Regions from separate parts of the Pseudomonas sp. FP2335 genome, predicted to be linked through region 2. Evidence: predicted binding sites of a transcription regulator. Region 2 holds the regulator's gene; the other holds the start of a gene.
The links. Region 2 encodes sigma-54, which starts transcription at its own class of promoters, with help from an activator protein. Its sites were predicted from a motif close to ANTGGCATNNANNTTGCTNT; they were not measured.
Positions count from the first base shown of each region.

Region 1 (3,207 bases), 2.8 Mb from region 2:
GCCGTTGGGCGTGTTGTCGGCCGAGGCGTTTGACGACAGCACCGAAGTCTGGCCGATGGCCCTGGGTGACCGGGTGTTTTTGCTCTCCGACGGCGTACTCGACACGGCTGATACCGCTGATCAGCTGTTTGGCGTCGAACGTTTACATCAGGTATTCGCCGCCAATCGCGAGCCCGACCGGCTGTTTGAAGAGATCGAGCAGGCCTTGGCCGCGTTTCGCGGTGAGGCGCGCGACGATGTGAGCATGGTGGAAATCACCCTGCAAGATGGGCCATCCCTGCGTGCGACGGGGCCGCTGTATACCGATAGCGGCCAGTCGTGCCCGCTGGATTGGTCGGTGAGTTTCGAGTTCCGCGCCGAAACCCTCAAGCGTTACAACCCCTTGCCCTACCTGTTGCAGTTGCTGCTGGAGGTCCATGGCCTGCGCGAGCAGAGCGGGGCGCTGTACAGCGTGATGGCCGAGTTGTATTCCAACGCCCTGGAGCATGGCGTGCTGGGCCTGGACTCGCGGCTCAAGCGCGACGTGCACGGTTTTGCCGACTACTACCGCCAGCGCAACGAGCGGCTGGCGCAGCTCAGTAGTGGCTATGTGCGCGTGCATGTGCAGGTGTTGCCGACGCTGGGCGGCGGGCAGCTGTCCTTGCGTATCGAAGACAGCGGCGCCGGGTTTGACGTGGATCAAGTGTTGGCGCGGCCCCTGGACGTTGATCGGCTGTCCGGTCGCGGCTTGAATCTGGTCCGTCAATTGAGCGGCGATGTGCGCTGGTCCGATGGTGGGCGCAGTGTCTGCGTGGAGTTTTCATGGCCGGCTCAGGCATAATCCGCCGATTCTTGATCAAGGAGCGAACAAGTGGCTGAGATTCATCTGGACCCCGACGTGCTGTCGGGTTTGCAGGAAGTCATGGAGGGCGAGTACCCCAGGCTGTTGGATACCTTCCTCGATGATTCGCAAAAACGCGTCGAAGCCTTGCGCAAGGCGCGCGATGACGCCAAGGCGCTGGGGCGTATCGCCCATAGCTTCAAGGGCAGCAGCGGCAACCTCGGTGCGGTGCGGCTGGCGCAGTTGTGCCAGCGGCTGGAGGCTGAGTCTGCGCAAGCGCCTGGCGCTGACCTGGGGGTTCTGGTGGATCAGATTGATCATGAGTTTGCCTTGGTGCGGCCGCTGTACGAATCGGAGCGCCAGCGCTTCCAGCTCTGATGTGCTGATAGAGATTTGAAGATCCAAATGTGGGAACGGGCCCTCTCCCACATTTTTCAGCTGCGCTCGGCAACCTGGCCCGACTCTTGCTCTACCTCCAGATACTGCATCCCCGACCCTCATGCAGTGGAGACCTTTACCTATGCCAGTCGCCCCTAATTCGCTTCTTCAGGCTGCCCCTGCGGCCAAGCCTCAAGCGCCTGCCGCCAACCCGCCGGCAGCGGCTGCGGAGCCGCGTGACAAGGGCGCCGGCTTTGCTCAGGTGTTCGCCAATCAGGGTTCCAAACCTGTGGCAAAGGCCGACGATACCCCGTCGAAAACCAGCCGTGACAAGCCTGCCGACAGCAGCGCCAAGCCTGCGGCCGGCGGCGACAAGCCTGCCGCCAGCACACCGGCAGTTGCCGATAGCGGCAATCCTTTGCCTGCCAACCCGCCGGCCAAGGCTGATGACAGCGCCAGCAAGAGTGATGACGACAAGCCCGCCGACCCAAGCCTGGTGCAACAGCCGGTGGTTGACCCGGTCGTAGACCCGGCGTTGGTGGCGACGGTCACGCCAGTCGCCGTGCCAGTGCCGGTGGCTCCGGCAACCGTCGCGCCTGTGGTTGATGAAAAGGCTCAGCCCGTGGCCGCAGCACCGCTTGCCGTGACCGATGAGGTCAAGGCACCAGCGTTCGACCCCGCCAGCGACCCTCTCGACGCAATGCCGGCCGTGCGCCTGGCGATGGAGCAGGGCGGTCACGTCTCGGCCAGTAGCCTGGCCCCCCAGAAAAGCGCACCGCCGCCGGACCTGGACCAGCCGACCGCCGCCCAGAATTTCAGTGCCGGCCTGGCCAGTATGGTCGACCAGCAAGCCGCCAAGGACAGCACTGACCAGGGTGGTGACAAAGCCTTCGGCGGGCTGATCGAAGACGGCCTCAAAGACCTCAAGGGCGCCAGCAGCGACACCCGCGTCGATGACTTCGCCAATCGTCTGGCTGCCTTGACCCAGGCCGCCACGCCGAAAACCGCAAACGCCCTGCCGCCGGTGACCAACGCACCGCTGGCCATGCACCAAAGCGGCTGGACCGAGGAAGTGGTCAACCGCGTGATGTACCTGTCCAGCGCCAACCTCAAGTCGGCGGAGATCCAACTGCAACCGGCCGAACTCGGGCGCCTGGACATCAAAGTCAATATGACGGCGGACCAGCAAGCCCAGGTCAGCTTCATGAGCGGCCATGCGGTGGTGCGCGAGGCGCTGGAAAGCCAATCCGGGCGCTTGCGTGAGATGTTTGCCCAGCAGGGCATGGGGCAGGTGGATGTGAACGTGTCGGACCAGTCCCGTGGCCAGGAGCAGCAGCAACAGCAGAATCAGGCACGGGGCATCAGTAGCAGCGGACGTGGTGACAGTGGCGACAGCACTGCCCATGCCGAAGTGGCTGAAGCAGTGACGCCTGTGATCTCCAACGTCATCGGCTCCAGCGCCGTCGACTACTACGCCTGACCTGAACCTGTCGCGGGACAAAATGTGGGAGCGGGCTTGCTCGCGAATGCGGTGTGTCAGTCAATACATCTGTCACTGACACACCGCATTCGCGAGCAAGCCCGCTCCCACATTTGATTGGTGGTGCTGGCTCTGCCCAATTACCAGACAACTCTGGCATAACACTTGCTCTTGCCTTTCCGTAGATCTATGAATCCCCGAATAGTGACGGATTATTGGCATGGCGAAGAGCGACGACGCAGCAAAACCACCCGCAGGCAAAGGCAAGCTCAAGCTTATCCTGATGATTGTCGTGGGCCTGATCCTGGCCATTGGCGCCTCGGTGGGTGGCACTTGGTACATCATGCACAGCAGCGCGAGCAAACCGGCGCCTGCGGCCGAAACCGCCAGCAACGTCAAGCAACCGGCAATCTTCGAGCCGATGCTCCCGGCCTTTGTCGCCAACTTCAATCAGAACGGCCGCCAGCGCTACCTGCAAGTGAGCATCACCTTGCTCGCGCGCAACCAGGCTGACCTGGAAGCCCTCAAG
Region 1 covers NZ_CP117437.1:4,270,995-4,274,201, reverse strand. The annotation lists gene PSH81_RS19140 (fused response regulator/phosphatase) at 1-820, shown strand, start outside; gene PSH81_RS19135 (Hpt domain-containing protein) at 851-1,198, shown strand; gene PSH81_RS19130 (flagellar hook-length control protein FliK) at 1,341-2,678, shown strand; gene fliL (flagellar basal body-associated protein FliL) at 2,899-3,207, shown strand, end outside.
Region 1: PSH81_RS19130 (flagellar hook-length control protein FliK) is a predicted target of sigma-54. The motif match lies at 1,272-1,291, and genes of this name have one in related genera.

Region 2 (3,207 bases):
GCGCGAACTTCCTCGAGCAGTTGCGGGAACCGCTCAAGGTGGCTGGGCAGGTTGCGGGCATCGATCGATACGGCCACCAGCGGTTGCGCCAGCTCGGTGTGGATCAACGCGCGTTCCGCGAGCTCTGGCAGCAGGCCGGCGGGCAGGTTGTCGATGCAGTAGAAGCCACTGTCCTCAAGTACGTTGAGGGCGGTGCTTTTACCCGAGCCGGAACGGCCGCTGACGATGATCAAACGCATGATTACTGCCCGTTCTGTTCATCCAGGACTACCTGATACAGCGCCTCATTGCTACTGGCACTGCGCAGTTTGTCGCGTACTTCCTTGCGGTCGAGCATGCTGGCGATCTGCCGGAGCAGTTCCAGGTGCGCATCGGTGGCGGCTTGCGGGACCAGCAGAACAAACAGCAGGTCGACCGGGGCGCCGTCGATGGCGTCGAAATCGATGGGAGCGTCCAGGTGCAGCAGGGCGCTGACAGGTGCCTCACAACTTTTGAGGCGGCAGTGGGGAATGGCGATGCCGTTGCCAAAACCGGTGGAGCCGAGTTTTTCACGGGCAATCAGAGCCTCGTAGACATCTTGCATCTCCAGGTCAGGCACTTCGCGGCTGATCAGGTTGGCAATTTGCTCAAGGGCTTTCTTTTTACTGCCACCCGGCGCGTTCACGAGGGAACGGCCGGGGGTCAGGATGGTTTCAAGTCGAATCATGGGTGGGGAGTGTTAGCGGCCTGTGCCCTGGAGGAGGCTCTGCTGCTTTTCCTTATGCTTTTTGATTTGGCGATCCAGCTTGTCGGTCAGGTCGTCAATGGCGGCATACATATCTGAATGCTCGGCATTAGCGACTACTTCCCCGCCGGGTATACGCAAGGTGGCTTCGATTTTCTGCTTCAGCTTTTCGACAGTCATGATGACTTGCACGTTGGTGATCTTGTCGAAATGCCCCTCAATTCTTTTGAGTTTTTCGCCGATATAGGCGCGCAGCGGTTCGGTCACTTCCAGTTGGTGTCCACTGATGTTGACTTGCATACAGCTTCTCCTTCGTTGCCAGTGCATAAAGCGGTGGGCAGGAATACCCACCACTGGAACGCTATGGCCCGCCCGTCACATCAAACGCTTACGCTCGCTGGAAGGCGCGATCCCGAGGGACTCGCGGTACTTGGCGACGGTTCGACGGGCGACCTGAATGCCTTGTGCCTCCAGTAAACCAGCGATCTTACTGTCACTCAATGGCTTTTTCTGATTTTCCGCGGCAACCAGTTTTTTGATGATCGCGCGGATCGCCGTGGACGAGCATTCGCCGCCTTCGGAGGTGCTGACGTGGCTGGAGAAAAAGTATTTCAGCTCATAAATACCCCGTGGGGTATGCATGAATTTCTGCGTGGTCACCCGTGAAATCGTCGATTCGTGCATGCCGACTGCTTCGGCGATGTCATGCAGCACCAACGGTTTCATCGCTTCGTCGCCGTATTCCAGGAAGCCGCGCTGGTGCTCGACGATCTGGGTGGCGACTTTCATCAGGGTTTCGTTGCGGCTTTGCAGGCTCTTGATGAACCAGCGGGCCTCCTGCAACTGGTTGCGCATGAAGGTGTTGTCGGCGCTGGTATCGGCGCGGCGTACAAAGCCGGCGTATTGCGGGTTGACCCGCAGGCGTGGCACCGACTCCTGGTTCAACTCCACCAGCCAGCGTTCGTTGTCCTTGCGCACGATGACGTCAGGCACCACGTATTCGGCTTCGCTGGACTCGATCTGCGAGCCCGGGCGCGGATTGAGGCTCTGTACCAGCTCGATCACCTGGCGCAGGTCGTCTTCCTTGAGTTTCATGCGGCGCATCAACTGGCTGTAGTCGCGGCTACCCAGCAAGTCGATGTAGTCGGTCACCAAGCGCTGGGCTTCAACGAGCCAAGGCGTCTTGGCAGGCAGTTGGCGCAATTGCAGCAACAGGCATTCGCTGAGGGTGCGGGCGCCGATGCCGGCGGGTTCGAACTGTTGGATGCGGTGCAGGACGGCTTCGATCTCGTCCAGTTCGATGTCCAGTTCCGGGTCGAACGCTTCGAGGATCTCCTCAAGCGTCTCGTCCAGGTAGCCCTGGTTGTTGATGCAGTCGATCAGGGTCACAGCGATCAGGCGATCGGTGTCCGACATCGGCGCGAGGTTCAATTGCCACAACAGATGGCTCTGCAGGCTTTCACCGGCGGACGTGCGGGTGGTGAAGTCCCACTCATCATCATCGTTGCTGGGCAGGCTGCTGGCGCTGGTCTGGTAGACGTCTTCCCAGGCGGTATCCACGGGAAGTTCGTTAGGAATGCGTTCGTTCCATTCACCTTCTTCCAGGTTATCCACCGTTGGGGCGGTTTCCTGATAGGAAGGTTCCTGCACGTCGGAATTGGGTTTTTGCTCGATGTTGTCGGCCAGCGGGTCTGCGTTATCGAAGTCGTCGCCTTCTTCCTGGCGTTCGAGCATCGGGTTGGACTCCAGGGCCTCCTGGATTTCCTGTTGCAGGTCCAGGGTCGACAATTGGAGCAGGCGGATGGCCTGTTGCAGCTGCGGTGTCATCGTCAGCTGCTGGCCCATTCTCAGGACTAGCGATGGTTTCATGGCAGGGGCTTAACACCTTATTCGCCGGCGCAATGCGCCATCCACGACAGGGCGCGTGAGCGCCAAACATAAGCAAATTATATGCCTGATGTCGGGGGCTTTGCCTAGAGCACGGTAACAATAAAAATCCGGAGGTTTTCATTGACTCCCGCGCATCTTGGCAGCGGCCGTGACACCACGGTGTTTACAGGCGGAACTCGTGACCCAGGTAGACTTCCTTCACCAATTCGTTGGCCAGGATCGTGGCGGCGTCGCCTTCGGCAATCAGCTGGCCATCGTTGACGATATATGCGGTTTCGCAGATGTCGAGGGTTTCACGCACGTTGTGGTCGGTGATCAATACACCGATGCCCTTGGCTTTCAGGTGGTGGATGATTTGTTTGATGTCGCCGACCGAGATCGGGTCGACGCCGGCAAACGGTTCGTCCAGCAGGATGAATTTCGGCGCAGTGGCCAGGGCGCGGGCGATTTCCACACGACGACGCTCGCCGCCGGACAGGCTCATGCCGAGGTTGTCGCGAATGTGGTTGATGTGGAATTCCTGCAGCAGGCTTTCCAGCTCCTTGCGACGGCCATCACGGTCGAGTTCCTTGCGGGTCTCGAGGATCGCCATG
Region 2 covers NZ_CP117437.1:1,049,495-1,052,701, forward strand. The annotation lists gene rapZ (RNase adapter RapZ) at 1-239, opposite strand, end outside; gene ptsN (PTS IIA-like nitrogen regulatory protein PtsN) at 242-706, opposite strand; gene hpf (ribosome hibernation-promoting factor, HPF/YfiA family) at 719-1,024, opposite strand; gene PSH81_RS04510 (RNA polymerase factor sigma-54) at 1,100-2,593, opposite strand; gene lptB (LPS export ABC transporter ATP-binding protein) at 2,778-3,207, opposite strand, start outside.